2 linked regions of the Roseibium sp. Sym1 genome follow. The protein of the gene in region 2 interacts with the protein of the main gene of each other region in a pairwise test. Links are inferred from orthologs where the notes say so. Each region holds a gene or a part of one and is shown on either strand. Other genes may lie near its edges. The genes, in order: O6760_RS19260 and O6760_RS01310.

Region 1 (14,972 bases), 4.0 Mb from region 2 along the record:
AGGACGGCCGCCAATCGCCAATGCGATCACCCAGGTACCGGTCGAGACCACCGAGAACGGCGGTTTTCTGGCAGCCAGATGCGGATAGAGCGACGCATTGGAATCGTGAATGCCGCAGGCAACCGGTGTTGCAGCGGCCAGGCCGGTGCGCTCGGCGACCGCAGGCAGGAGCGTTCCAAGACGATCCCCCGCCTTCTTCACCGGCGCCATTTTCCCTGCAAGACCAAGCCGGTCCACCAGGGTGGAAAACCGGTTCTCTCCCGGACACCACAGATCGGTGTGACAGCCGAGCGATGTCACCTCGTTGGCCGCCACACCTGTCAGCCGGAAGCTCCAGTATTGCGGATAGGTCAGAACCATGGCGACCCGGTCAAGCAGCTCCGGATCGCTTCTCAGCTGCCAGTGCAGCTGCGCGCCGAGATTGAGCCCCATGGAAAGACGCGGCGAACCGGTTTCGGCGAAGTCCGGACGGATCGCGTCGTAGTCGGCGGCAAGGCTGTCCGGGCCGTCGAACTCATAGTCGAGCATCGGCGCCGCAAGCTTGCCGGCCCTGTCGAGCAGCACGGCACTGGCGCCATGGGTCGTTACCGAGAGCGCATCGATCCGGTGTTGACGGTTGAGGTCCGCCAGCGCCTCGCAGATGAAGGTCCAGTGGCCTTCAAGGTCATAATGCGGATAAGGCGGTCCGGGCAGCACCTGGTTCGGCCGGCTCAGCACGCCGATCTCGCGCTCCCCGGCCAGATCGACCACGGCGACCTTCACGTTGGTCTTGCCGATATCGATTACACCGACATGCCGGATATCGCTCATTCCCGGTCAGTCCAGGTGAAAAACGGTTTCAAGCGCCGTGACGACGGGCTCGTTGTTCGGGTGCGAGGCCATGATGTCGGCCATATGCGCCCACCATTTCTGCATCACCGGATGATTGGGCAGGTCGTCCATCCTGTGGCCGTCCTCGCGCCACAGGACACCGAAGAGGATATTGGTCTCCCGGTCCAGATGGATCGAATAGTCCTTGATACCGGCCTCTTTCAGAAGCGAGACCAGCTCCGGCCAGATCTCGTCGTGGCGTTTCCTGTATTCCGCTTCCATGCCCGGGTTCAGCTGCATCTTGAAGGCGATTTTTTCCATGGGATCAGACCTTGCGTTTTGCCAGGAGCTGGCGGGCGATACGCGGCAGGGCGATCACGCCGATCAGCAGCAGGCCGATGAAAATCGACATGACAATGCCGGGCACGTTCAACAGCCCGAAGCCGAAAGTGACCATACCCATAACGAAGGCGGCGATCACCACACCCGGAATGGAGCCCGAACCGCCCAGAATGCTGACCCCGCCAAGCACGACCATGGTGACGACCTCAAGCTCCCAGCCGAAGGCGATGGAAGGCCGGGTCGCGCCGAGCCGCGAGGTCAGGCAGATCGCGGCGACGCCTGACATCAGCCCGGTCAGCAGGAACAGGGCGAATTTCACCCGTGTCACCCGGATACCGGAAAAGAGCGCTCCCACCGGGTTGTTGCCGATGACATAGACGGTCCTGCCGAAATTGGTCCTGTGCAGGATCACGGCGAAGACAACGGCCAGCAGCGCGAACAGCAGCAGCTCAAAGGAGATCACCCACCAGACATAGCCTTGTCCGAAAAAGGCGAAGCTGGAGGGATAACCGGTATAGGCCTTGTCGCCGAGCACGATGTAGGAGATGCCCCGGAACAGGCTCATGGTGCCGATGGTGACCACAATGGACGGCAGACCGAAGCCGGTGACCAGCACGCCGTTGAACGCGCCGCAGGCCAGCCCGACGCCGAGACCGATCAGCACCAGCACCGGCGTGTCCGCGCCCATCTGCACGGCAAAGCCCATGGCGGTCGACGCCAGCGCAATGATCGAGGCGACGGACAGATCGATCTCGCCGGAAATGATCAGCAGGGCCATGGCAAAGGCGATCATCGCCTTTTCGGTGAAGTTGAAGGTCGCGTCGGAAAGGTTCCACGGGTCGAGAAAATAGGGCGAGGCGAAGCTGTTCAGGATGAAAACGGCGACGGCCACACCGAGCAGCAGCAGCTCCCAGCTCCCCAGGAAACGCTGCAGCGGCGATTTCAGCCGGTCCGGGATCTGCCGTCCGGCGGGACTGGTGTCAGGTGCGGTGACGCTCATGCCGCATGCTCCGCTTTTTTCAGGATCACCCGGCCCTTGGTCCGGTTAGACGTGGCGTTGAAGGCGACCGCGATGATGATGGCACTGCCGGAAATGGCCAGCTGCCAGAAGGGCGAGATGTTGATCACCGGCAGGGCGTTCTTGACGATGCCGAGGAACAGGGCCCCGAGCAGTGCACCGCCGACCGACCCGATACCGCCGGCAATCGAGATGCCGCCGATGACGCAGGCCGCGACCACTTCAAGTTCGAACCCGCCCGCGATGTCGACATAGGCGACCGCATAACGCGCCACCCAGAGGTAGCCCGTCAACCCGGCCAGCGCGCCGGAAATCACATAGGCGGCACACTGGGTCAGACCGACATTGATGCCGGTATAGACAGCGGCATGCGGATTGCCGCCGACGGCAAAGAATGCCCGGCCGAGCGGTGTGCGCCCGATCAGGACGACAAAGCCCAGCACCACCAGGATCGCGATCCAGGACAGCACAGGCAGGCCGAGCACGACCTCGCGCGGGAACGCCTTGAAGGCATCGCTCATCTCGTGGGCGTTGATCCACTCGCCGCCGGAAATCACGAAAATGATGCCCCGGTAGATGGTCATGGTGCCGAGCGTCACCACGATCGGCGGAATGTCCAGCCGCCAGACCAGCAGCCCGTTGAAAAGCCCCATGAGCGCACCGAGGCTGACGGCGATCAGAAGGATCAGCGGCACCGGCAGGCCGGGCATCGCCGTGTTCAGCATGGCAACCACCATGCCCGTCAACGCAAGGTTGGCCGCGACGGAGAGATCGATGCAGCGGGTCAGGATCACGACCATCTGCCCCAGGGCCAGGATGATCAGTGGCGCCGTGTCATTGAAGACATTGGCGAGGTTCGACGGCGCGACGAAGGCGGGGAAGCGCGAGGCGATGGCACCGACCAGGATGAGGATCGCACCCGCCAGGATCGCCTCGCGGGATTTCAGAACCGGCGGGATCATGAGCGCACCTCCGTGATGCCGGCCGCCGCGCGCACCAGATGTTCGGGTGTCAGGTCATCGCCTTCATATTCGGCGGCAATGCGCCCTTCGCGCATGACGATGACCCGGTCGGACATGCCGAGGATTTCCGGAATTTCCGAAGACACCATGATGACGGCCAGGCCTTGGGCGGCGAGTTCGGCCATGAACTCGTGAACCGCGGCCTTGGACCCGATGTCGATGCCCTTTGTCGGTTCGTCCAGGATGATCACCCGCGGCTTCGTGGCCAGCCACTTGGCGATGACCACCTTCTGCTGGTTGCCGCCGGAAAGCTCGCCGATATCCTGGTCGAGCGCGGCGGCCCGCAGGTCCAGCCGCTGCGTGTAGTCGCGCGCCAGCCTGAATTCCTCGGCCAGCCTCAGGAACCCGTTTCGGGACGTTTCCTTCAGCGACGGCAGGGAGACATTCTGAAAGATCGGCAATCCCTTGATCGCGCCCTGCTTGCCGCGATCCTCCGGCACATAGACGATGCCGTGGCCGATGGCCTGGTTCGGGTCGCGGATGACGGCAACCTGGTCATCGATGCGGATCGCGCCCTTGGACGGTTTGGTGATGCCAAAGAGAGCCTGCATGAATTCGCTGCGGCCCGCGCCGACCAGTCCGTAGAACCCCAGGATCTCGCCGGCCCGTAGTGAAAAGCCGATATCCTCGAATTCGGTCGGGTGCGAATAGCCGACCACCTTCAGGACCTCGTCGCCCAGCTGCGGACTGCGCTTCGGGAACACCTGGTCGACGGAACGGCCGACCATCAGCTTGACCAGCTCCTGCTCTCCGACCTCCGCGATCTTGCCGGCCCCGACCATCTGGCCGTCGCGGAAAACCGTGTAGCGGTCCGCAATGCGAAAGATCTCGTCGAACTTGTGGCTGATGAAGAGGATCGCCTTGCCTTCGGCCTTCAGCCGCTCGACCAGCTCGTAGGTTTCCTCGATTTCCTTGTGCGACAGCGATGCTGTCGGCTCGTCCATGATGACGATGCTGGCATCGATGGACAGCGCCCGGGCGATGGCCACCAGGTGCTTGTTGGCGATGCCGAGATCCTTGAGGGTTACGGCAGGATCGATCTTCGCGCCGATCCGGTCCAACAGCGCCCGCGCCCTGTCCACCATGGCCTTGCGATCGATCAGTCCGAATTTCGTCTTCGGTGCGTGGCCGATAAAGATGTTTTCGGCCACCGAAAGATCGTCGAACAGGACCGTTTCCTGGTGAATGGCCGTGACCCCTGCCCGGCCCGCATCCTGCGCGGTCGGGAAGGTGACGGGCGCACCGCCGATCCGGATCTCGCCCTCGTCCGGCTGGTAGATACCGGTCAGAACCTTGACGATGGTCGATTTACCGGCACCGTTTTCCCCCACCAGCGCGGTGACCTCGCCGGGATGGAGTTCCAGCGAGACTTCCGAGAGCGCCTTGACGCCCGGGAAGGACTTGGAGACTCCCTTCAGGGACAGAACGGGGCTGACGGCGTCGCCCGATTGCGGATGCACGTCCGCACTGCCCTGCGTGTTCGCAAGCATGACCATATCCCGGAGCCTGGTGTTAGAAGTCTTGAGGTGAGGACCCGGAGCCTAGGCACCGGGTCCCGGACAGTTTTCCGTCAGGTCGTGACGACCAGCTTAGAAGATGTCCTTGAAGTCGTCGATGTTCGAGCTGTCATAGACGAACGGATCCGCCATCGCGCCTTCGTTGCTGTCGTTGAGCGTCAGCGTGCCCATGCGGCCCATTTCGATTTCCGCGCCCGGCGCTGCCTCGGCCTTTCCGGTGGCCAGGTTGTAGGCCAGCATGGTGGCGGAGTAGCCGAGATCGATCGGGTTCCAGATCGCGAAGGACTTGGACGCGCCGGATTCGATATGACCGGCCATTTCGGACGGCAGGCCAAGACCGGTCACGTTGATCTGGCCGGCTTTCTCCGCATCGGAAACAGCCTGGGCAGCGGCAACGATGCCGACGGAGGTCGGCGCGATGATGGCCTTCAGGTCCGGATAGGTCTGCATCAGGCCCTGGGCTTCGCGGTAGGACTTGTCGGCAAGGTCGTCACCATAGACGGTCGCGACCACGTTGATGCCCGGGTAGTTGTCCTTGACCTTGTTCATTTCCTCGATCCAGATGTTCTGGTTCGTGGCGGTCGCGGAGGCGGAAAGAACGGCGACGTCACCGCCGTCGGGCAGGTGATCGGCGGCCAGCTTGATGATCATGTTGCCGATCAGCGGATTGGACGACGGGTTCAGATGCAGCTGACGGCCCTCCGGCGCGACACCCGAATCCCAGGAGATGACGGTGATGCCGCGGTCCATGGCCTTCTTCAGGGCCGGCACCAGGGCATCCTGGTCGTTGGCGGAGATCGCGATGGCGTCGACCTTCTGGGCGATCAGCGCATTGATGACCTCGATCTGGCCTTCGGCCGTGGTGTCGGTCGGGCCGGTATAGATGATCTCGACATCGCCGAGTTCCTTGGCGGCCTCTTCCGCGCCTTTCGCGGCAGCTTCAAAGAAGCCGATGCCAAGCGCCTTGACCACGAGGGCGATGCGCTTGTCCTCGGCCTGGGCCGGCCCGGCGATTGTGACGGCGGCAACGGCAGTTGCGGCCAGAAGTGATTTCCAGAGTTTCATTGCTTCCTCCCAAAGATCAACCTGCATTCCTTGGAATGCAGGAAGTTGATCGCTCTTAAGTGCTGGAGCATCTTGTCCGCGTTCGTCGAACGCGGGATGCACCAGTCTGCCGCCCCTCCTCAGGACCCGGCAGAATGTCGGCTACCCGTTCGAGGTCGCCTTGCTCTGTGCGGCGCTCACCGGCGCCACGATCAGATTGATGTCGGCCTGCTCCAGCATCTTGGCCGCGCTGTCCGTGATGCCGTCATCGGTGATGACGGTCGATATCCGGTCGAGCGCGCACAGGATCAGGCTGGACCGTGCACTGAATTTCGAACTGTCCACCAGGACCACCAGCTCGTCCGCCTGGCCGATCAGCTTCTGCTCCGCCTGGATCAGCAGCGGATCCGCTTCCATCAGGCCCAGCGGCCCCAGGCCCTGGGCGCCCATGAACATGCGCTTGGCGTAGAAGTTCCGGGTCACGTCATTGTCGAAGGGACTGAGGATGATGTTCTGTTCGCGGTAGATCACCCCGCCCGACAGCATGATGGTGTTCTTGGAATTCTTCAGGAGATGCTCGGCAATCGGAAACGAGTTGGTGAACACTTGGCAGCGCTTGGTCGCCAGCGGATGCACCATCTGGAACGTGGTCGTTCCGCCATTGACGATGATTGCGTCGCCGTCCTCGCACAGATCCACCGCCTTTTGAGCGATTGCGCGTTTCTGCGCGATGTTGATCGTTTCGTTGACGCTGAACGGCCGGCCGGCCAGGCCGACGAATTGCGGCGGATGTATCGACTCCGCCCCGCCCCTGACACGGCGCAGCTTCTTCTGAACATGCAGCTGGGCAATATCCCTGCGGATGGTTGCCTCGGAGGAATCCGTCAACGCCACCAGTTCCTGCACCGTCACGACCGGACGATCCTGGACTGCGGACAATATGATCCTGTGGCGTTCTTTCTCGTGCATCTGGTCCTCCCATTGATCGAACATTTCCACTGATACCGGTCACTGTCAATCATAAAATGTCAAAATTGATCATTTTGCAGTGCAATATGATTGTTTCTGATCGTTTTTGATTGACATACCGATCCAATCAGGCGAGTTTCTAGTCAACGAGACACAAGCTGTCAGGCTTTCATGGGAGGAAAAGATGTTGAATTCCGCTGCCGGGTCCCGGCTGGCCGATCTGTGGGATGACCAGAAGGCCTCCGGCATGAACGAGGCGGAGCTTCTGCTCTACCGTTCCAATCTCCTCGGATCCGACAAGCGCATCACCAACTATGGCGGCGGCAACACCTCGGCCAAGGCGATGGAAAAGGACCCGCTGACTGGCGAGATGGCGGAAGTGCTCTGGGTCAAGGGCTCGGGCGGCGATGTCGGCACCATCAAGATGGACGGCTTCGCGACGCTCTACATGGACAAGCTCCGTGCCCTGAAAGGCATCTATCGCGGCGTCGAGTTCGAAGACGAGATGGTCGGCTACCTGCCCCATTGCACCTTCAACCTCAATCCGCGCGCCGCCTCCATCGACACGCCCCTTCATGCCTATGTGCCGAAGAAACATGTCGACCACATGCATCCGGACGCGATCATCGCGATTGCGGCTGCCAGCGACAGCAAGGCGATCACCCAGGAGATCTTCGGCAGCGACATCGGCTGGCTGCCCTGGAAGCGCCCCGGCTACGAACTCGGCCTGTGGCTGGAAAAATTCTGCCTCGAGAACCCGGATTCGCGCGGCGTCGTTCTGGAAAGCCACGGCCTCTTCACCTGGGCCGACGATGCGAAGACCTGCTACGAAACCACGCTGGAAATCATCAACAAGGCCATTGCCTGGTTCGAGCAGAAGACCGCCGGCAAGGAGGCCTTCGGCGGCTCGAAACACCGGGCACTTGCCCCGGCGGAGCGCCGAGCCGTTGCCGCGAAACTCATGCCGGCCATCCGCGGCATGGTGTCCGGCAAGCAGCACATGGTCGGTCATTTCGACGACAGCGACGCGGTGCTGGAATTCGTCTGCTCGAAGGACATGGAGGCGCTCGCCGCCCTCGGCACAAGCTGTCCGGACCACTTCCTCAGGACCAAGATCCGCCCGCTGGTGGTCGACTTCGACCCGAACACACCGGATGTCGACGAGACCCTGTCCGGCCTCGGCGCCGCCGTCGAGGCTTACCGGGACGATTACGCCGCCTATTACGGCCGCTGCAAGCATGACGACAGCCCGGCTCTGCGCGATCCCAACGCGGTTGTCTATCTGGTCCCCGGCGTCGGCATGATCACCTTCGCCAAGGACAAGGCGACCGCGCGCATCTCGGGCGAATTCTATACCAACGCCATCAACGTCATGCGCGGCGCCTCCAGCGTCTCCACCTATTGCGGCCTGCCTGAGCAGGAAGCCTTCGACATCGAATACTGGCTGCTGGAAGAAGCGAAACTCCAGCGCATGCCCAAGCCGAAGAGCCTTGCCGGCAAGATCGCCCTCGTGACCGGCGGCGCCGGCGGCATCGGCTCGGCCACGGCGGAACGGTTCCTGCGCGAAGGCGCCTGCGTGGTCCTTGCGGACATCGATGCCGATGCCCTTGGCGCGGCCGCCGACAATCTTTCCGGACGCTATTCGAAGGACGTTGTCCGCGCCGTCACCATGGATGTCACCAGCGAGGAAGCTGTCGCCGACAGCTTCGCCCGCGCGGCGCTGGAATTCGGCGGCGTCGACATCCTGGTGTCGAACGCCGGCATTGCCTCGTCCGCGCCCATCGAGGAGACGACGCTAGACCTGTGGAACCGCAACATGTCGATCCTGTCGACAGGTTACTTCCTGGTCTCGCGTTCCGCCTTCCAGGTCATGAAGACCCAGGGTGTCGGCGGTTCGATCATCTTCATCGGTTCCAAGAACGGCCTTGCCGCCTCGCCCGGTGCCAGCGCCTATTGCACCGCCAAGGCCTCCGAGCTGCATCTCGCCCGTTGCCTCGCGCTGGAAGGCGCTCCGGACGGCATCCGCGTCAACGTGGTCAATCCGGACGCGGTCCTGCGCGGGTCCAAGATCTGGTCGGGCGACTGGCTCAAGGAACGCGCAGAGGCCTATGGCAAGGACACGTCGGAGCTGGAGGAGCATTACCGCCAGCGCTCGCTGCTGAAACGCTCCGTGCTGCCGGAGGACATTGCCGAGGCAAGCTACTTCTTTGCCTCCGAGGCCTCCGCGAAATCGACCGGCAACATCATCAATGTCGATGCCGGCAACGTCCAGGCGTTCACGCGGTAACGACAAGCCAATATCCTCGTTCTGAGAGGCTAAACAACTCCCGTCATCCTGAGGAGGACCGTCAGGTCCGTCTCGAAGGATGGGTGGCAAATTCAAAGAGCAGGAGGCCAATCCTTCGAGACGCGCGCCTGGCGCGCTCCTCAGGATGACGCACATGGGGTGGCGATGCCCTCCCCCTACTCTCAATGGCCAGGAATTCCTGAAAAGGATCTTCAAGATGATGATCGACACGGCACTGATCGCCAGCGAAAACGAGGCACGGACCGAAACGCTCAGGCGCGACTACGACATTCTGGGCGAGCGGTTGGACCGGCAAGACATTTCCATTGACGCCATCAAGGACAAGGTCGCCGCCTATGGCGTTGCCATTCCGTCCTGGGGCGTCGGCACCGGCGGCACGCGCTTCGCCCGGTTTCCCGGCAAGGGCGAACCGCGGCACATCTTCGACAAGCTGGAAGATTGCGCCGTCATTCACGAGCTGACACGGGCAACGCCGAACGTCTCCCTGCACATTCCCTGGGACAAGGCCGACCCGGCCGAGCTGAAGGCAAAGGCCCAAACCCTCGGGCTTGGCTTCGACGCCATGAACTCCAACACCTTCCAGGACCAGGACGGCCAGGAGCGCTCCTACAAGTTCGGCTCCCTCACCCACACGGATGCGGCCACGCGCCGGCAGGCCATCGAACACAATCTGGAATGCATCGAGATCGGCAAGACGCTCGGGTCCAGGGCCCTGACCATCTGGATCGGCGACGGCTCCAATTTCCCCGGCCAGGTCAATTTCACCCGCCAGTTCGAACGCTATCTGGAGGCCGCGAAAGAGATCTATGCCGGCCTGCCGGACGACTGGCGGCTCTTCACCGAACACAAGATGTACGAACCGGCCTTCTATTCAACGGTCGTGCAGGATTGGGGCACCAACTACATGATCGCGCGGGAGCTGGGCGACAGGGCCTGCTGCCTCGTCGATCTCGGCCACCATGCGCCCAACGTCAACATCGAGATGATCGTCGCCCGGCTGATCCAGTTCGGCAAGCTCGGCGGCTTCCATTTCAATGACAGCAAATACGGCGACGACGATCTCGACACGGCCTCGATCGATCCCTACCGCCTGTTCCTGGTGTTCAACGAACTGGTCGACGCGGAAACCCGCCATGCTCCAGGCTTCGATCCGGCGCACATGCTCGACCAGTCGCACAACGTCACCGATCCGATCGAAAGCCTGATGGTCTCGGCCATGGAGGTCCAGCGCGCCTATGCCCAGGCCCTCATCGTCGACCGCCCCGCCCTGACCGGCTTCCAGGAAGACAACGACGCCCTGATGGCAACGACCACGCTGAAGACAGCCTTCCGCACCGATGTCGAACCGATCCTGGCCATGGCCCGTCTCGAAAACGGCGGCGCCGCCGACCCGGTCGCCGCCTACCGCGCGGCCGGCTACCGCCAGAAGGTCGCGGAAATCCGCCCGGAAGTTTCGGGCGCCGGCGGCGGGATCGTCTGAGGTCTAGGTGACGGACCCATAAATGTAGATGAAATGGTTTGAGGCGAATTGGTCTTCAACAAGGAGCGAAAGCGCAGGAAATGTGGTTCATTTTCAAGCCTTTCGCGACGCTGAGGAAGCCCAATTCGGTCAAATCCGAAGGACATGGAAATGGCTTCACTCCGCGTCGTCAGTGCGCTTGACCGGGCAATAAGCCCGCTCCACGCACCCTTCCTAGCGGTGTTTCGCCATTTTCCATGCCATTTCGTCTTCATTTATGCGTCCGTCACCTAAAGGCAGGCCGGAAAGACGGCAATCGGCAGTGAGCGTTGAGATGTTCGGAAATTGGCCGGATGCGAACTGTCCGGTTTCGCTCACCTGGCCATCGAACCGGACAATCGCGGTGCCGGCCACATGGTTGGATCCGGTAGGTGCGGACACGTGTTCGGCCCCGGATCTCCTGGGCAGGGCATTCTCGAGAGATACGAAGAACGGATCGGTTGATCCGGCAGGCGAAGCCGAAAACGTGTCCTCACCAGGCTTTCGGATCACCGATCCGCGACAGATGGCCCTTCAAGAAGGCTCAGGGGCAGGTATCGCACGCGGTATTCACTGTCGGGCCGATCCCACCGCCTCCGGATCGTCTGCTCAAGGGCTTCGGCCTGTGCGGAGGTCGTCGAGCCTGCAACCGAGAAAAATCCTCCGTGCTCGCTCTCGAGATCCGTACGCCCGAGGAGGACGACCGACAGCGTTCCAGGGACGTCGATGCCCTTTTCCCTCAGTTGGTCGAGAAACACGTTTCCGCTCTCAACACCCCAGACGATGAGCGCGGAGAAGGGCAGTTCGCCCGACGAATTGCGCGTATTCGCAATCTCTTCGGCCGCCTTTGCGGCGAAGTCCTCCTGTGGCCACGCCGGCACTTGTATCACGGTGTGCGTATCCGGTGCGCCGTCCATCCGGCATTCGAACCAGATCCTGCCGAGTTCCGCGGCAAGCACGAAGTGCGTGCTCAACACGAGGCCGATCCGGCTGTGGCCGTGGGAACGCAGATGTCCGAGTGCCAGCTCGACGGCGCTCCCCCATTCAAAACCCACCGCATCCACCTCCGTGCCTGCAAGAACGGCTCCGTCCACGACGATTGCTGCCGACTTGCGCCGCACCGCAGCCAACATGTCGATCGTGATCGTCTCGAAGGTCGACTGAATGATACAGGCGTCGAAATGAGGCAGGTTGCGCAGGATGTCCAGGGCATCGCGGCTGTCCGTATAGGCCACTTCGACGACCCGGCAATTGTTTTCCTGAAGGTGTGCCTGCAGGAGTTCCAGAACGCGCCGACCGCGCTGCAGGCGCGTTGACCGGCGCAGAATAAGGACCGATTTCTGGTCGGCCCTTCCCTTTGTTTCGTGCGTCTCGGCCGCAAGTCCCCGCGCATGTTCCTCGCCCACGAAAAACGTCCCGCGTCCGACCTGTGCGGATATTTTTCCCTGCGCCTTGAGCCGCTCCGTCGCACGCAGAACGACGGCCTGGGAGACGCCGAATTCGGACATCAATTGCCGAACGGTGGGGACACGGTCGCCCGGACGGGCATTTGTCGCAAGGGATTCCAGATAGGATTCAAGACGTTGAGTAGCCTGCATGCGCAAACAATACAATGAAGAAATGCTCAGAAGCAATACAATTTGCACTCGATTGACAAATGCATTCCCGTGAAGTAGATACAAATCATACAATATGTTCAGATTGTATTGTATTTGAATTCCAAGGGAGGAAGTTATGCGTCTAGCATTGTCTGTCATCGCGGTTTGCGCTGGGATTGCCACTCCGGTACTTGCCCAGGAGAATGCCGAGGTCATCCACTGGTGGACCTCGGAAGGCGAGTCCAAGGCCGCCCGGACACTCGCGCAGTCGTTTGGCGCGGCCGGCGGCAATTGGGTCGACAACGCAATCGCCGGAGCCTCTGCGGCGCGGCAAGCCGCTGTCACCCGCATCATCGCGGGCGATCCGCCAGCTGCCAGCCAGTTCAATACCGGCAAGGAGTATCTGGATCTGGTAACCCAGGGCTTGCTGGTCGACATCGGCGATGTCGCCGCCGGGTGGGAGAAAACCATGCCGGCCGCGCTTCTGGCTGCGTCGCAATATGAAGGTGGCGTCTACGCGATGCCGATGAACATTCATGGCCGCAACTGGATCTGGTACAACACAGCCCTGCTGGAAGAGATTGGCGCAACGCCGCCCACCGGCTGGGGCGACGACATGTTCGCGGCGCTCGACAAATTGCAGGCGGCCGGCAAGGTCCCCCTGGCCCTCTCGGGGACGCCGTCCTACACCCTGTCTCTGTTTGAATCGATCCTGCTCGATTTCGGCGGGCCGGACCTTTGGTACGCTCTCTACCGGGACAAGTCCGACGCCGCCTTCGAAGATCCCGACTTGCGCAAGGCCCTCGAGACATTTGCACGGCTACGTGACTATGTAGACGAGGGCTCCTCCGGTCGCGCGTGGAATGCGACCATCGCAATGATCATCAACGGCAAGGCCGGCATTTCCTCGCAAGGGGACTGGGCGAAGGCCGAGTTCACCGCCGCCGGCATGACGGCCGGGGTCGACTACGGCTGCGTGCTCGCCAACGGCGTGGTGAATATTGGCGGAGACGTGTTCGTCTTCCCGGCACAGAACGACGAGGCGCGCACCAAAGCGCAGAACCTTCTGATCCGGACGCTGGCAGACCCCGCGACACTCAGGGATTTCAACGCGGCCAAGGGCTCCATCCCGCCGCGAAGCGATGTCGACATGACCGGCACGGATGCGTGCGCCGAAACCGGCAGCGCGGCGTTGCGGTCCCAGGATACAGCCGTTCCGCGGTTGTCCATGCTCGTTGACGGGACCGTCAAGGGATCCCTTACGGATCTGATTGTCGAATTCTGGTCGGATCCCTCGATGCAGATCGATGACGTGGTCGCCCGGTACAAGGAAATTGTTCAGAACGGTTGAGCTGGACAAGTCACCGCCGGCGCGCACTCCCAGCGCCGGCGGCCTCTCAAGGAAAGAATACCATGAAGATGTCTCAGGCGCGGCTCGCGCTCCTGCCCATGTTTGCGGTCGTTGCGGTGGTCTATGTCGGCTCGATCGTCTGGACCGTCGGGATCTCCTTCACCCCGTCGCGCATGCTGCCGATCTACGAGTTCGCCGGGTTCGATCAGTATGTGGCGCTGTTTCGTTCATCCCGTTGGACGACCTCGCTCGTCAACATGTTCATCTTCGGTGGGGGATATATCGGTGGCTGCCTGGTTCTGGGATACCTGATGGCCATCTTTATCGACCAGAAGGTTCGGGCGGAGAACACGCTGCGGACGATCTATCTCTACCCGCATGCCATGTCCTTCATCGTCACCGGTCTCGTGTGGAACTGGATGCTCAGCCCGACCGACGGTATCCAGGAGTTTGTCCGGGGCCTTGGCTGGGAGAGCTTTACATTCGACTGGATCGTGCGGCCGAAACTGGCGATCTATACAATCGTCATTGCCGGTGTATGGCACGGCGCTGGTTTTGTCATGGCTCTTCTGCTTGCCGGACTCCGGGGCGTGGATGAGGAAATCTGGAAAGCCGGCCGCATCGATGCCATCCCGCGCTGGCGCATGTACTTGCACGTCGTGACGCCCATCCTCGCGCCTGTCTTCGCCACGTCGGCGGTGCTGCTTTCGACCCACGCCATCAAGTCCTACGACATCGTCGTGGCGATGACCCACGGAGGTCCGGGAATTTCGACCGAAGTCCCGGCGAAATACGTCATGGATTACCTCTTTGAACGCGGAAGCATCGGTCAGGCAGCGGCTGCCGCGACCGTCATGCTGATGATGGTCGCGGCCATCGCCGCACCGGCACTTTACGCACGCAGCTTCGCCAAGTCGCGACAGCGGTAGGAGGCACACATGAACAATCAGAGATCCCGCCGCCCCGCGAAACCCTGGCTCAGTCCCGCGAGACTTGGCGTCTACAGCTTCCTGTTCGTGTCCGCCCTGTTCTTTGCGCTGCCACTCGCCGTCATGCTGATAACCTCGCTGAAAACCATGGAGGAAATCAGGACCGGATCGATTTTCAGCCTGCCGGAGACGCTGAACCTTGCAGCCTGGGCAAAGGCCTGGAGCAGCGCCTGCACCGGCATCACCTGCGACGGCATTCAGGTGGGTTTCTGGAACTCGGTCCGAATTCTCATTCCGGCGACCATCCTTTCCGTATTGCTCGGCGCGCTCAATGGCTACGCACTGGCGCTTTGGAAAGTGCGCTGGTCGGGTCTTGCCTTTCTGCTGCTGATGACCGGGACATTCATTCCCTATCAGGTCTATGTCTTCCCTCTGGTTCAGCTCTTCGCGGCGACAAAGACTTTCGGCAGCCTCTTTGCCATTGTCACCGTGCATGTGATTTTCGGCATGCCCGTGATGACGCTGATTTTCCGCAACTACTTCATCTCGGTGCCGGAAGAGATCTT
Region 2 (15,486 bases):
ACGTCGCTGGCGACGATCCTGGCCACAGGGACCTCTTCCGCGCGCTCGCACTACAAGCGCGGCAGCGTCGACATGGATCTCCTGAAGCGCTGGTGGTGGGCGATCGCGCTCGGCGTGATCGCGGGCGCGACACTTGCCGGCAACATTTCCGGCGGCGCTCTGACCCTTGTGTTCGGCTTTGTCGCGCTGGCGGTTTCCGCCAACATGATGTTCCGCAAGGACGGGGCCAACCTGGCAGACAAGCTGCCAGGTTCACCGGTCAAGGAAGTGCTCGGGTTCCTGATCGGCGGCATCTCCGTGATGATGGGCATTGGTGGCGGGACGCTGGGCGTGCCGACCTTGACGCTGTTCAACTATCCGATCCGCAAGGCGGTCGGCACCGCCGCCGCCATCGGCCTGATCATCGCGGTGCCCGGCACCGCGATGTCGATCTGGTTCGGCCTCGGCGCCGACAACCTGCCGCCGCTGTCCCTCGGCTACGTCAATCTTGTCGGCTTTCTGCTGATCATTCCGGCCTCGACCCTTTCTGCGCCGCTCGGGGCGAAGATCGCCCACACCATCGATCCGTCAAAGCTCAAGCTGGTATTTGCCCTGTTCCTCGGCTTTACCGGCCTGCGCATGATCTACGGTGTCCTGTTCTGACGGGCTCAAGCAGTATCGGTGATGAGTGGATCAAAAGGTTTTATTGGTACCTAGAGGTTCAATCAGGGATACTGGTCCTTTCCGATGCCGCCCGGGCGTCGCCCCGAATACCCTTGGCCTGATACCCTTGGAATGAAATGCTGAAGAAGAATGTCACCATCAGCCTTGATGGCTGTGTGCGGGGAGCGACGCTGTGCTTTCCGGCAACACCGGGCATTATCGCGCTTGGCCTCGTGTTCGGCACGGTCGCAGCCCAGAAGGGCCTGAGTTTCCTCGAAACGGTCATGATGAACTCCCTGGTCTTTGCCGGTGCCAGCCAGTTCGTGGCCATGGAAGTCTATGGCAGTCCGCTCACCTGGGGGCTGGTGATCGCCATGATCGGCGTGACGGCGGCGGTCAACATGCGCATGCTCCTGATCGGTGCCAGCCTCAGGCCGTGGCTCGGCCAGGTGCCCGCGTGGCAGACCTATCCGGCGCTGTTCTTCCTCACCGATCTCAACTGGCTGCTGGCGATTACCGAATATGACAAGGGCACACGCGACTGGGGGGTCTATCTCGGCGGCGGCCTGTTCTGCTGGGCAATCTGGTCGCTGGCGGTGGTGCCGGGCTATTTCACGGGAAGCCTGATCTCCGATCCGAAGGCCTTCGGCCTGGATGTTGTCCTGCCGGCCTTTTTCGCGGCGCTGCTGGTGCCGCTCTGGAAAGGCAAGCGCCAGACGGTCAGCTGGATGGTGGCAGGGGGCGTCGCCGGTCTGACCTGGTATCTGGTCGGCGGGTACTGGAGCATTTTCACCGGTGCCATCGCCGGTGCGTTCGCGGGGGCCTATCTAGATGATTGAGGGGCTCGATGACTGAGGGACTTTTTTCCGCGGACATGATGTTCGTCACCGCCGTTTTCGGCATGGTGGCCGTCACCTACTCGCTCAGGGCCGGGGGCTACTGGATCATGGGCCGGCTGCCGATCACGGACAGGGTGCGGCGCGGGCTGGAGGCGCTGCCGGGAGCGATCATCGTCTCCACCATATTCCCGATCGTGCTCAAGGGCGGCGTTGCCGTCGCCTTGTGTCTCGTCGTTGCCGCAGTTGCCCAGATCAAGCTGCGCAAGGAATATGTCGCCGTGTTTTTTGCAGTCGGCGCCGCCGCGGCGCTGAGGGCGGCGGGCCTATAGGCCAAGCGCCTTTCGGGCGCGGTCGGCTGTTTCTTCCTTGCCCGCGCCCGCATCGACCTCCGCCCAGGACATCTCGCCGATGTCGTAGCCGAGCTGGGTGTCGACCACTTCGGTGGTGGCATCCGAAGCGTCTCCGGCACGTTGGCCAACGCGTTCCTTAAGGACCTCCGCCGGCGCTGTCAGCCACAGGCCCGAAAACCCCGCCTCGACGCGTCTTGCGATTCCTTCAATGCGGTCGCGCTCGTTTTCGTCTGCGAACACGGCGTCGAAAATGGCCGAATGCCCGGCAGCCAGAACACCCTGGATGGTGTCGTCCAGAGCATGGTAGACCCGTTGCGAGGCTTCCTTGGTGTAGGCTTCCGGCGGCGCCTTGTCAGTTTCTGCAATACCGAGCAGGCGCTTGCGCATCACGTCGGTGCGCAGGACACGCGCACCGGGTGCTCGCCCGATGCCGGACGCGATGTCATAGGCCAGCGTGGTCTTGCCCGTGCCGGACAGCCCGCCGATTGCCACCAGTCCGGGGCGCGACGGCTCGAGAAAGGCGAGCGCATAGCGGAAATAGGCTTTTGCCTGGTTCTGCTGCTGCTGTTTCTCCGTCTCGTCCGACTGGGTCAGGGCGGCGCTGGCGGCGATCTTGGACCGGATCGCCGCGCGCATCATCAGGTAGAACGGCAAGGCGGCGAGCCCTTCCGGATGCGTGTCCAGCCGGCTCTTGTCCAAGTAGCGGTTGAACACCCGGTTGGCGGCACGCGGCTGGTCGCGCTCCCACAGATCCATCAGCAGGAAGGCAAGGTCGTAGAGAACGTCCCCGGTGGCTATGGCGTCGGAGAATTCGACCGCGTCGAACAGGACAGGGACCTGGTCGATCAGGACGATGTTGCGCAAATGCGCGTCGCCATGGCAGCGCCGCACCAGGCCCTGGTCGCCCCGCCGCAGGATCAGCTCGTGAAGGCTTGCGAGAACCGTGCGCGCGGTATCGCTCAGATGGCGCACCTCCCCGGCCGGGAAAAGCTCGGGGTGTTCATGAAAGGCGGCTTCGTTCTGCTCCACGTAAGCGGCCAGCTCGGCTTGAAAACCGGCGCCGTCACGGAGGGGAGCGGCGTCGTGGGCCGCCACCATCATGTCGGCCAGCCGGTCGGACAGGTCATCCGCGAACGGTCCCCTTTGCGCCATCACGTCAAGCTCGTTGCGGCGCTCGAAACGGTTCATTTCGACCACCCATTCAACCGTGTCGCCGCCACCGTCCAGGGCCAGGCCGCCATTGGCCTCGCGGGTGACCGGCAGCGCGCGGCGGTAGATCTGCGGGGCATTCAGACCATTGCAGGTGATTTCCGCCTTGCAGGCTTCCTCGCGCAGAGGCAGTGTCGAATAATCGAGGAACGGGTAGCGTATTGCGCGCTTGACCTTGTAGGCCCGGGTGCCGACCAGGAAGACAATGTTGGCATGGGTGTCGATCCGCTTGACCTCCGGCCGGTTCGGGTCGTCGGATGGCAGGTTGCCCAGAAACGCAAGAGCTTCATCTTGGGATTGAGCCTGGTCCATATTCGGTCCTTCAGTGCAAGCGTTGCCACAATGCCCCACCCGGCGAGGGATCAGTTTGATCCTTCTCAATGTGAGACCATGCCGATGTGGCACAAATAACGTGGATTGTCAGTAAAGGAGGGCACCATGAACGACCATCCGGGTTTGAAGAAGATCAGGCTGAACCTGGCCAGGACGAAAGAATATCCGCAAGGCTCGGCACGTCATGGCTATGAGTTCACCGCACCGCTCGACGGCACCGGCCACATCGACGCTGCAGCCTGGAAAAAGGAACGCGCGCATTGCCGCGTGCGCCGCTTCTGGGGCAGCGAGGAAGAGGAAATCGGCCACCTGATCCACCGGCCGGGCGGGTCCTGGGCTTTCCATTACGACATCGATGGAGAAGATGACGACGAAGCCGGTTACCGGTTCGGGTCGCATGCCTTCAATCCGGGCGAGTATGTCTCCATCAAGGACGAGGACGGTGACCTCCACACATTCCAGGTGGTGACGGTGCAGTCGGTCTGAGAAAAGCAAGACAATGCAACGGCCGGAAAGGGCGCCGGGAGACCGGCGCCTTTTCTTTTTGGGTGTTTGAGTTGAAGCGATGAAAGGAATGCGTGGCCAAATCCTTCGAGACGCCGCTGTCGCGGCTCCTCAGGATGACGCTTGGGGGGCGGCAGGCACTTGGATTATCTGAGCTAACAGACGCATCAGCACCCACCAGCGTCATCCTGAGGAGCGAGCTTGCTCGCGTCTCGAAGGATCGGTCACAATCCCCAAGATATCTGTCAATCCTTCCATTTCGGAATGATCTCATTGCCAATTAATCTGATTTTCGCCTCTGACAGGCCGCTGTTTCATACGCTATAGAATGATCAGGCATTTTTGAGCAGGAAACGGATCATGGCTGAAAAGACCGGCGGCGCATTGCTTGTGGAGGCGCTGGAGCGCCATGGCGCGGAGCGGGTGTTCTGCGTGCCCGGGGAAAGCTACCTGGCCGTTCTGGATGCGCTTTACGACGCGAATATCCCCGTCACCGTCTGCCGCCAGGAGGGCGGTGCCGCGATGATGGCCGACGCCCACGGCAAGCTGACGGGCAGACCGGGCATCTGCATGGTCACCCGCGGTCCCGGGGCCACCAACGCCTCGGCCGGCGTTCATGTCGCCGCCCAGGATTCCACGCCGATGATCCTGTTCATCGGCCAGATCGAACGCGGCATGCGCGAGCGCGAGGCGTTCCAGGAAGTCGACTACCGCCAGATGTTCGGCGGCATCGCCAAGTGGGTTGCCGAGATCGACCACGCCGGGCGCGTGCCGGAATTCATCTCAAGGGCCTATCATGTGGCGACGTCCGGCCGTCCGGGCCCGGTGGTGCTGGCCCTGCCGGAAGACATGCTTGTCGAAATGGCCGACGTGCCGCAGCCTCCCGCCTGGTCCCAGGTCGAGACCCATCCCGGACTGACCCAGATGGCGGATCTGCAAAAGCGTCTCTGGGCGGCGGAACGGCCGATCGCGATCCTCGGCGGCAGCCGCTGGTCGGAAGAGGCCGTGGCCGGTTTCACCCGTTTCGCCGAACGCTTCGATCTTCCTGTTGCCTGTTCCTTCCGCCGCCAGATGCTGTTCGACAACCTGCACGCCAACTATGCCGGCGACGTCGGTATCGGCATCAATCCGAAGCTGCTTGCCCGGATCAAGGCGTCCGACCTGATCTTGCTGGTCGGCGGCCGTCTCTCCGAAATGCCGAGCCAGTCCTATTCCCTCTTGGATATTCCGAGCCCCAGCCAGCAGCTGGTGCACATCCATCCGGATGCGGAGGAGCTGGGACGGGTCTACCGGCCGTCGCTCGCGATCCATGCCAGCCCGACCGCCTTCTGCAAGGCCGCGGAGGGTCTGCAGCCGCCATCCGAACTGAAAGGCGCGGGGGAAGCGTCAAAGGCGCATCGGGACTATCTGGACTGGTCCGGCGCGCGCCCCGAAATCCCGGGTGCGCTTCAGATGGCCGGCGTGATGGACTGGCTGGAGGCCAATCTGGGCGAAGATGCAATCTGCACCAATGGCGCGGGCAACTACGCCACCTGGCTGCACCGGTTCCACCGTTTCCGCCGCTTTGCCACCCAGGCCGCCCCGACCTCCGGATCCATGGGCTACGGCCTGCCGGCGGCGGTTGCGGCGAAACTGGCCTTCCCGGAACGCGAGGTCGTCTGTTTCGCCGGCGACGGCTGCCTGCAGATGACCATGCAGGAATTCGGCACCGCCTGCCAGGACGGCGCCAACATCATCGTGCTGGTGATCGACAACGGCATGTACGGCACCATCCGCATGCACCAGGAACGTCACTATCCGGGCCGGCCGTCGGCAACGAAACTGGTCAATCCGGATTTCGCCGCCCTTGCCAGAAGCTACGGCGCTTTCGGCGAGACGGTCGAGACCACCGAAGCGTTCGGCCCGGCCTTCGAGCGGGCCCGTGCCTCCGGCACGCCCGCGGTCCTGCATCTGAAACTCGATCCGGAGGCGATCACCCCCGCTGCAAGCCTGAGCCAGATCCGCGCCGCGGCGGAGGGGAAATAGGGGCGGGAGCTCAACAGACTGCGCTCACGCTGATGCGCCGATTTCCGGATCTGCATGCAGCTTGCGCTGCACTTGTCCGGAATGACGGTGGGGTGGGGAAGGCGTGTATCCCCTCACATCTCCTCCGGCATCTCGGCCACCGGCAATGTCACCAGAGCGATGCCCGGATCGTCGGGCGACGTGCCGACGGTAAAGCCGAGGGCATGGCACATGGAGATCATCGAGGTGTTTTCCTTCAGCACCTCGCCCTTGATCACTTCGATGCCGTCCGCCCTTGCGTAGCGGATGATCAGTTTCATCAGGGCCCAGCCAAGACCGAGGCCCTTCAGGTCGGAACGCACCATCACCGCATATTCGCCGGTCTGGTGATCGGGATCCGCATGCAGGCGGACAACGCCGAGCAGACTGCCGTTGTCCGGATCGATCGCGGTGAAGGCAATGGCGCGGGCATAGTCCAGCTGGGTCAGACGGGACAGGAACCTGTGACTGAAGTCCCGAACGGGCGCGAAGAAGCGCAGGCGCAGGTCTTCCGGGGTCACGGCTTCGAAAAACGCCTTGAACATGTCTTCGTCCTCCGGACGGACGGGACGCACGAAGACGGTCCGGTCGCCCTTCAGGGTGAGGGTCTGCTCCCACTCCTGCGGATAGGGCGTGATCGCCAGGCGGGAGCTTCCGGTGCGGCCGGGCCGTTGCTCCGGGTGGCAAAGGGTCATGCGGGCATCGAGCGCAATCAGGCCGGAAGGCAGCGCCACGATGGGGTTGATGTCGAGTTCCTGGATCTCCGGAATGTCGATGGTGATCTGGGAGAGTTTCACCAGCGCCTGGCCGAGCGCGGCCCGGTCGAGCGCGGGCCGGGACGGGCCGCCGTCGAGCAGGCGCGCAATGCGCGTGCGCCCGATCATCGCCTCTGCAAGGTTCAGGTCCAGCGGTGGCAGTTCGAGGGCGATATCGACACTTTCCTCGATCGAGGTGCCGCCGTGACCGAACACCAGAACAGGCCCGAACTCCGGTGTCTCCGCCAGTCCCAGATAAAGTTCCAGTCCGTGCCGGTCCTCCAGCATCGGGTGAATGGAGATCCCCGCGATCCGGGCGTCCGGGTAATTGAGCTTCGTTTTCGCGATCAGCTCTTGCGCCGCATGCCGGACGGCCTCGGCGCTGTCCAGTCCGAGGCGCACGCCGTCGATACGCGACTTGAACGGCAGATCCGGAGAGATCAGCTTGACGACACAATGCGCGTGCTCCTCGAGAAACGGCCGCGACAGGGCGGCAGCCTCTTCCGGGGTTTCCGCCATCTGCGTGGCCATGATCGGCAAGTCATAGGCCCTGAGCACCGCGACAACTTCAGGAGGGCTGAGCCAGGTCCGGTCTTGCGCCAGCGCGGCCGTGACGATCCCGCGCGCAGTCGCCACATCCGGAGTGAAGCTGCTCGGCAGGCTGGGAGGAACCGCCATCAGAAATTCCCGGGCCTGCGCATCGTGCGCCAGGTGCATGAGGCTGCGCGCCGCTTCCGCCGGGCTGGCATAGTTCGGGATCTTTGCCTCTGACAGGGACGCGCGCACCGCGCCGTCACCGCCGATGAGACCCGCGACAAGGGCCTTGCGCCGGCCCGTGCGCCGCCGGTCGGCCAGTCCGGCGTCGACCACCGCCTTTGCGATCGCCGGCAGGGGCTGGAACGCGCTGGCTGCCTGCAGGACAATGGCCCCGTCAACTTCCGGATCCTTCAGGACCGTGGTGATGGCGCCGGTGATGTCCTCCGGTGAGACGCTCTCCTTCAGGATCACCGAGCCGGCCGCCGCGGGCGTATCGTCCAGGTCTGCATGGGTCCGGCTGATGCCCGCAAGGGCCGTGCGTGTCTCCGGACCAAGATTGGCGAAATCGGCACCCAGGTCCGACAACCGGTCGACCGCCAGGCTTGCCAGGCTGCGGCCATTGGCCAGAACGGCCAGTTTCTCGCAGCGGGGGACGCGGATGTGGGAGAGCGTTTCAAGTGCTTCGAACATTTCATCAAGGTCATGAACGCGCAAAAGCCCGGTCCGGCGGAACACGGTCTCGTATACCAGGTCCGTGCGCGCCAGGCGGCCGGCATGGGTCCGGCCGGTTCCGCCCGTGTCGCGGCTCTTGCCGGAACGGATCACGATCACCGGCTTGCTGCGCGCGGCGGCCCGGGCCGCGGAAATGAACTTGCGCGGAACAGCGATGCCTTCAAGGTGCAAGACGATGGCGCGGGTCCGGTAATCCTGGGCGAAATAGTCGATCAGGTCGCCGATATCGACATCCATGCGCGCACCGAGTGAAACGACCGCGGAAAAACCCGTCCGGTGCGCTTTCGCCCAGGACAGTGTCGCGTTGAGGACGGCGCCCGAGCGCGAGATAAAGGCGACTTCGCCCTTCTCCGGAGGCTCGGCGCTCAAAAGGGCGTTGAGGCCGCTTGCGGGAACCGCCAGCCCAAGCGTTCCCGGGCCGATTAGGCGCAGATTGGTCGATTGCGCGGCCTCCCGGCAGGCCTGAAGCAGGTCTTCCGGCCAGATTTCGTAGCCGGGGGAGGGGATCAGGACAGCTTTCGTGCCACCGGCGCCAAGTTTCGTGATCGTGCCGGGCAGGACCTCGGGTGCGGCCAGATAGATCGCCAGGTCCGGCATGGTCTCCAGGTCTTCCAGCCGGTCGACCTTCCTGCCGTGAAAGGGGACGTCCTCGTCGATGCCGATCAGCGTGACGGGATGGCCGGCCTCGATATCATGCAGGCAGGCGATCAGTTTTTGCGTCAGGACCCCGGGGTGCCGGCAGGGGCCAAAGACCGCGATCGAGCGCGGCGCGAAAAAGCCATCCAGATTTCGAATGGTCACCTGCGCAATCCTTTCCCGCCGCCGAAATCGGCGCCGGTTTCAAAGAACATCCAAACAAAATGCCCGCGGCCCCGATTGTGTCAGGTCCGCGGGCATTTTGCATTGCAAAAAATTCGCTCAGTGCGCCATCAGCACCGGCACGGTCATGGCTTCCAGGATTTCCCGGGTCGCGCCGCCGAACAGGAATTCGCGCATCCGGCTGTGGCCGTATCCGCCCATGACAACAAGGTCGTTGCCGTTGTCGCTGACGTGGTTGAGCACGGTGTCGGCAATGCCTGCCTGCGGGTTGGTGATCACCTCCACGGTGACATCCATGTTGTGGCGGGCGAGATAGTTGGCGACATCGGCACCCGGCTGTCCCTGGGCCGTCGTTGCCTTTTTCTCGATCACCAGGAGCGTGATCTTGTCGGCCTTTTCAAGCACCGGCAGAGCGGCGTGAATGGCCCGGGTCGCGGTGGAACTGCCGTCCCAGCCGACCAGGACATTTTTCGGCTGGAACGCCTTGCTGCCGATATAGGGCACCAGCAGGACAGGCACGCCGCTTTCGAACAGGATGGTTTCGATCAGCAATTCGCGCATGGGCTCCGGCTGGTCGGGATTGGCCTGGCCGACCACGACGAGATCTGTCGGCCGGCAATGTACCAGGACGTTTTCCAGCGGTCCGCCGGTCAGGATTTCGGCAACCCGGCTTTCGCTGTTGACCGCCGCAAGGCGGGCGAGTTCGTCAAACTCCTTCTTGGCTTCATTGGCGGCCGCAATCGCCTGTTCATGCGCGGCCTGGAGATAGTCGACCGGCATCGGCGCTGCGGCAAAGGCCGGCACCACAGGCTCGAACGACACGGCCAGGCCGGTCACGTGAGCATCGTGCGTGCGGCCGAATTCCAGCGCATACTTGGCGGCCGGCTGATCGCCCGCGAGATCCAGAACAGTCAAAATATCTTTGATCGGCATTTAACCCTCCTATGGCCGGTACATGCGTATCGAACCGGCCTTGCCAGAAAATTACAGGAGCGATGGTGCAACCGTCCTTGACGCGTATCAAACGGAAATCCGCTCCCGCTGGCCGAAACGGAAAAAATGCGCAATATGGACCCATGTCGAAACGCTGGCTCTATCTGGCCCTGCCGCCGTTCCTGCTCGTGGTGGCCGCCTTCGTGCTGGTTCAGCTCTTTCTGGAGCTGGACAGGGACAGCATTGACCGCAAGGCGGCCGAACGCCTGACGCTGTACCGCCAGACGATCCTCGGCGAATACCAGAAATACCGTTACCTGCCCTACATGATCGCACGCGATCCGCGTGCGACCTCCGCGCTGGGCCTCGGCCAGCCGGTTGAGAGCGCCAACCGTTTCCTCGAGGAAATGGCGGAAAATTCCGGCGTCGAGCTGCTCTACGTGATGAATGCGGAGGGCACGACGCTGGCCGCCAGCAACTGGCAGGACAGCCTGTCGCTGGTCGGCCGGAACTATGGTTTCAGGCCCTATTTCAAGTCGGCGTACCAGGGCCGGGAGGGCCAGTTTTTTGCCATCGGCGCAACCTCGGACGAACCGGGCCTGTTTCTGGCAAGACCGACCCCGGTTACCGGCAAGCCGGTCGGGGTTGCCGTCGTCAAGGTGGATATGGGGCCGCTGGAAGAAGCCTGGGCCGAAGGCGGGGAAACCGTGTTTGCCTCCGACGCAAACGGCGTGATTTTTCTCTCCAGCCAGCCCGAATGGCGTTACCGCACGCTCGCCGCCCTGCCCGAGGAAGTGCGCCGGACGATCGAGGCCACCCGTCAGTATGCCGGCCGGGATCTGACACCGGTCAGCGACCGGCCGGTGCAGGCCAAGCAGCAGCTCGTGATTGACGGCAGGGCCTTCCGTCACAATTCGGCGGATGTCGGCCTGCTCGGCTGGACGCTGCATTTCCTGGTACCGGTCGAGGAAACCCGCAAGAGCGTGCTGCCGATCTGGGCGGCTGCGATCACCTTGTGTCTCATCTATGCGGTTATCGTGCTGGTCCTGCGTGGACGGCGCCTGCGCAAGGCATCGGCGCTGCTGCGCCAGGAATCGGCCGGTCTCAAGGAACTGAACACGCGCCTTGTCGAGGAGATTCAGGAGCGTCGGCGCGTGGAGCGCGAGCTTCTGGAAGCGCAGCGCGGTCTTGCCCGGTCGAACCGCCTAGCGGCTGTCGGCGAAATGTCCGCCGCCGTCGTCCATGAACTCAGCCAGCCGCTCGCCGCCCTCAGGATGTTCGTGGCGGGCACCCGCAAGTTCCTTGAAAAGGGAGATACCGACACGGCTGCGGAAAACCTGGACGAGATCGACTCCCTGCAGATGCGCATGGCCCACCTCACACAGGAGCTGAAACGCTTCGCCCGGCCGGGTGAAAGCCGGATCGAGAAGATCGACCTGAGGGAAAGCGTCCGTGTCGCGGAAAAGATCGTGCGGCCGCGTTTCGAGGAGACAGGCGTCACCCTGGATCTGGACCTTCCCGACGCGCCGCTGGAGGCCGAGACGGCGCCGCTGAGGATCGAACAGATCCTGGTCAACCTGTTGCGCAACGGCGCCGATGCGGCCGCAAGCGAGGAGCAGGGCAAGGTGACGCTCCGGGCCGACCAGCAGGAAGGGCAGGTGATCCTGCGGATCTCGGACAATGGCCCGGGCATTCCGGAGGATCTGCGTGAACGGATTTTCGATCCATTCTTCTCGACCAAGGCCAGTTCGGGCGGCATGGGGCTGGGACTCGCCATTTCGATCCGTCTTGCGGAAGATCTCGGCGGCGGCTTGTCAGTGACGGCGAACACCCCTAAAGGAGCCGTGTTCGAACTCCGGCTGCCGGGCCTCGGCGAAGGGCATGCCGACAATGATCCCCTACCGGATCTGAAATCCGAAGCGGCCGAATGACAGACCAGCATATCAAGATCCCCGTCCTGATCGTTGACGACGATCCCTCCATGCGCGCCGCCCTCAGGCAGTGGATCCGCCTGGCCGGCTACGAAACCCAGGAAGTGGCCACTGTCGATCAGGCCCTGGCGAAGCTGTCGCCGGGCTATGAGGGCTGCGTGGTGTCCGACGTGATGCTCGACGGCGAGGACGGCATGATGCTGCTCCGCCGGGTCAAGGATCTGGATGCCGACCTGCCGGTGGTGCTGATCACCGGGCACGGTGACGTCCCCATGGCCGTGGAAGCCATGCGCGCGGGCGCCTATGACTTCGTCGAGAAGCCCTTCGATCCGGACCTGATCGCGGATGTGGTACGGCGCGCCTGTGACAGGCGTGCACTGGTGCTTGAAAACCGTGCTCTCAAGATGCAACTGACCGACAGCGCCGGCCTGGAAAGCCGCTTGATCGGATCGAGCCCGGCGATGCAGGCGCTGCGCCGGCAGATCCTGCATTTTGCCGGGACCGATGCCGCGGTGCTGATCACTGGAGAAACCGGAACCGGCAAGGAAGTCATCGCCCAGGCGCTGCATGATTTCAGCCCGCGCAAGGACGGGCCGTTCATGGCGATCAACGCCGCGGCGCTGCCCGAGGCGATGGTCGAGGCGGAACTGTTCGGTCACGAGGCGGGCGCCTTTACCGGTGCGGATCGCCTGCGCATCGGGCGGATCGAGGCGGCCGGTGGCGGCGTCCTCTTCCTCGACGAGATCGTCTCCATGCCGATGGCCTTGCAGCCGAAACTGCTGAGGGTGCTTCAGGAAAAGAAAATCGACCGGATTGGCGGCACCAAACCCGTCGATGTGGATATCCGCCTGATCAGCGCCGCAAATATCGAACCGGGCGAGGCGGTCCAGTCCGGCCGCCTGCGCGAGGACCTTCTGTTCCGCCTGAACACGATCGAGTTGCGCGTGCCGCCGCTGCGCGAACGCGGCCGCGACGCGCTGCTGCTGTTCGACACATTCCTGAACCGGTTTGCGGTCCAGTACGGCCTGGAGCCGCCTGTGACAAGCGCGCGGGACGAGGCCTTCCTGCAGACCTATGCCTGGCCAGGGAATGTGCGCGAGCTGCGCAATGCCGCCGAACGCTTCGTGCTCAACGCGCCGGTTAGCCCGCAGCCGCTCGAGGCGCTCGTGACCGGGCAGCGTGATCAGGGAGAAATGCCGGCCGGTGGCGGACTGAAGGACCTCATGGATGCTTATGAGCGCAACCTGATCGAAGGTGCCCTGCGCCGCCATGGCGGACGCATTGCCGATGTCATGCGCGAACTCAACCTCCCAAGGCGAACGCTGAACGAAAAGATGACGCGGCTGGGCCTGAGCCGTGAACAGGTCGGCCAGGCGGACGCCTCGGAAAGCTGAAACCTGTCACCGGACAGTCGTGTTTCGGCGGAATTCCGCCGATGGCAAACGGGGATCGGCAAGATCTTGCCGAGCTGCACCGCAGCATCCGCGGCTCGTCGCCACGAAACCGCAGAAATTCCCTCAAACAGGTGTTGTCAACGCCACTTGGCACGGGTCATGCTACGGCACCATCGACTTGGTGCGGGCCTGCAGCGCAGAGCGTGCAGGCTGAGCCGCCAAGGAAATGAGCAAAATATCTTGGGAGGATTTCATGCTCTTTTCACTCAAGTCCGCTACCGCGGTATCCGCGCTTGCGCTCGCCACTGTCTTTGCCACCGAAACCTTTGCCCAGGACGTGACCTGGAACGTCTCGCTCTGGGGCAAGCGCCGCGCCTTTACCGAACATGTCGAAAAGCTGGCGGAAGAAGTTGCCGCGAAGACTGACGGCAAGTTCGTGATCAATCTGCATTATGGCGGTGCGCTGTCCAAGTCCCGCGAGAACCTTGACGGTATCTCCTTCGGTGCATTCGAGATGGCCCAGTTCTGCGCTTCCTACCACGCCGACAAGAACCCGACCCTGACGGTTCTGGAACTGCCGTTCCTTGGTGTGTCCGACCTGGAAACCGAAGTGAAGGTCTCCAAGGCACTCTATGAGCATCCGGCCGTGCAGAAGGATCTCGCACGCTGGAACGCCAAGCTGCTGATGCCGTCGCCGATGCCGCAGTACAACTTCGCCGGCAAGGGCGATGTACCGACCTCCGTCGCCGACTTTGACGGCATGCGCGTGCGCGCGCTGGGCGGTCTCGGCAAACTGATGGAAGCCGCCGGCGCGGTGCCGACCTCGGTGACCGCCTCGGAAACCTACCAGGCCATCGACAGCGGCACGGTCCAGGCGGCCGGCTTCGCTCCGCATGCGCATCTGGCCTTCAAGGTCATCGAGGTTGCCAACTGGTGGACCAAGAACCTCAACCCGGGCACCGTGCATTGCCCGGTCGTGGTCAATGTCGACGCCTACAACGCCCTGCCGGACGATTTCAAGGCAGCGCTTGACGAGTCGGTCGATCCGGCGATCGCGCATTACCTCGACACCTACGCCAAGGTCTATGACAAGTGGTGGCCGGAACTGGAAGAGCGCGGCATCACGCAGGTCGAGTTCTCGGACGAGGAACTTGCCGCCTTTGCCGAAAAGGCGGGCCCGATCCACGCCGCCTGGGTGGAAGAGCAGACTGCAAACGGCCTGCCCGCGCAGGAACTGCTCGACATGGTCAAGAAGACCATCGCCGAATAAACCGGCACTCCTGACTTGACCCTCATGCTTTCCGGCGCGCGATCACGATGCGGGCGCCGGAAAGCCCTGCTCGGGGCTTTTACTCATGATGACGACTGATCCCGGTGGACGTTCCTCTTCGGAACGCCCGGTTACGTATATCCGTTTCGACGGCTGGCTCGGCCATGTCGAAAACGCCTTCAACATGTTCGCGGCTTTCTCGATTCTCGCCTTGATGCTGCTGGCCGTCGCCCAGGTACTGGGGCGTCTGGCCTTCAACACGCCGATCCCCGGCTTTATCGACATCACGGAACAGGCCATGGCGATCTTCGCCTTTGCGGGCGTCGCCTACTGTCAGCGTGTCGGCGGCCATATCCGGATGGAGATCGTGCTCGGCAGGCTCAGTGGCCGAACGCTCTACATCTGCGAGATGGTCGGCGTCATCCTGATCGCCTTCACCGTTGCGTTGCTGATCTGGGGGTCGCTGTTTCACTTCGAACGCGCCCTGAACATTGGCGACAGCACCATGGACATCCGGCTGCCGACCTGGCCGTCCAAGTTCATGATCCCCCTGGCACTGAGCCTCCTGTTTCTGCGTTTGCTGATGCAGGTCTACGGCTATGCCCGACTGGTCGCGAACCCTGCGCGCGAACCGATTGCCGTGCCGGTGATTGAAGACGTCGAGGAGCACGCCAAACATGAAATCGAAGAAGCCTTTGGTGACGACCTCGACGAAGGAGAGGCCAAATGACGCCGTTTGAAGTTGGCCTTTTGATGACCGGTGTGCTGCTGGTCCTGGTGGTCATCGGGGTCCGGGTGGCCTTTGCCGCCGCATTCACCGGGCTTGTCGGACTGATCATCCACTTCTCCATGAAGATGGGCTTCGAGCGCGGCTTCTTTGTCGCCCTGCAGATGGCCGGCACCATCCCGCATTCGAAATCCGTCACCTATGCGCTGTCGGTGCTGCCGACCTTCATCCTGATCGGCTTCCTGGCGTTTTACGCCGGCTTTACCAAGCAACTGTTCGAGGCCGCCAAGCGCTGGCTCGGCTGGCTGCCGGGCGGAATGGCCGTCGGCACGGTGTTTTCGACCGCCGGCTTTGCCGCGGTGTCCGGGGCGTCCGTTGCCACGGCGGCGGTGTTCGCCCGTGTCGCCATTCCGGAGATGCTGGAGGCGGGGTACTCCAAGCGCCTGTCCGCCGCGGTTGTGGCAGCCG

Evidence for each region.
Region 1: the proteins of O6760_RS01310 (region 2) and O6760_RS19260 interact in binary tests that used the Escherichia coli proteins (3 or more experiments, as listed by UniProt). The link is inferred for Roseibium sp. Sym1 from one-to-one orthologs.

Annotation. Positions count from the first base shown.
Region 1 is NZ_CP114786.1:4,231,922-4,246,893, reverse strand. The notes cover bases 4,820-7,626. They hold O6760_RS19260 (DeoR/GlpR family DNA-binding transcription regulator), read right to left. Parts: upstream 6,723-7,626; coding sequence 5,916-6,722; downstream 4,820-5,915. Other genes in these bases: O6760_RS19255 (bifunctional rhamnulose-1-phosphate aldolase/short-chain dehydrogenase), read left to right, coding at 6,907-7,626; rhaS (rhamnose ABC transporter substrate-binding protein), read right to left, coding at 4,820-5,774. In the rest of the region: O6760_RS19290 (FGGY-family carbohydrate kinase), read right to left, coding at 1-810; rhaM (L-rhamnose mutarotase), read right to left, coding at 817-1,131; O6760_RS19280 (ABC transporter permease), read right to left, coding at 1,136-2,152; O6760_RS19275 (ABC transporter permease), read right to left, coding at 2,149-3,132; O6760_RS19270 (sugar ABC transporter ATP-binding protein), read right to left, coding at 3,129-4,688; more of rhaS, read right to left, coding at 4,782-4,819; more of O6760_RS19255, read left to right, coding at 7,627-9,009; rhaI (L-rhamnose catabolism isomerase), read left to right, coding at 9,227-10,510; O6760_RS19245 (GntR family transcriptional regulator), read right to left, coding at 11,038-12,126; O6760_RS19240 (ABC transporter substrate-binding protein), read left to right, coding at 12,263-13,477; O6760_RS19235 (carbohydrate ABC transporter permease), read left to right, coding at 13,540-14,406; O6760_RS19230 (carbohydrate ABC transporter permease), read left to right, coding at 14,416-14,972. UniProt on the Escherichia coli protein: Represses ulaG and the ulaABCDEF operon. Two ulaR binding sites have been identified in each promoter.
Region 2 is NZ_CP114786.1:278,368-293,853, reverse strand. Bases 5,816-9,136 are described here. They hold O6760_RS01310 (bifunctional acetate--CoA ligase family protein/GNAT family N-acetyltransferase), read right to left. Parts: upstream 8,746-9,136; coding sequence 6,016-8,745; downstream 5,816-6,015. Other genes in these bases: O6760_RS01305 (universal stress protein), read right to left, coding at 8,863-9,136; O6760_RS01315 (thiamine pyrophosphate-binding protein), read left to right, coding at 5,816-5,902. Outside these bases: O6760_RS01340 (sulfite exporter TauE/SafE family protein), read left to right, coding at 1-642; O6760_RS01335 (AzlC family ABC transporter permease), read left to right, coding at 780-1,481; O6760_RS01330 (AzlD family protein), read left to right, coding at 1,490-1,810; O6760_RS01325 (bifunctional aminoglycoside phosphotransferase/ATP-binding protein), read right to left, coding at 1,805-3,352; O6760_RS01320 (hypothetical protein), read left to right, coding at 3,479-3,859; more of O6760_RS01315, read left to right, coding at 4,238-5,815; more of O6760_RS01305, read right to left, coding at 9,137-9,696; O6760_RS01300 (sensor histidine kinase), read left to right, coding at 9,840-11,627; O6760_RS01295 (sigma-54-dependent transcriptional regulator), read left to right, coding at 11,624-13,021; O6760_RS01290 (C4-dicarboxylate TRAP transporter substrate-binding protein), read left to right, coding at 13,275-14,291; O6760_RS01285 (TRAP transporter small permease subunit), read left to right, coding at 14,377-15,021; O6760_RS01280 (TRAP transporter large permease), read left to right, coding at 15,018-15,486. UniProt on the Escherichia coli protein: Catalyzes the acetyl-CoA-dependent acetylation of lysine residues of a large number of target proteins. Acetylates RNase R in exponential phase cells and RNase II.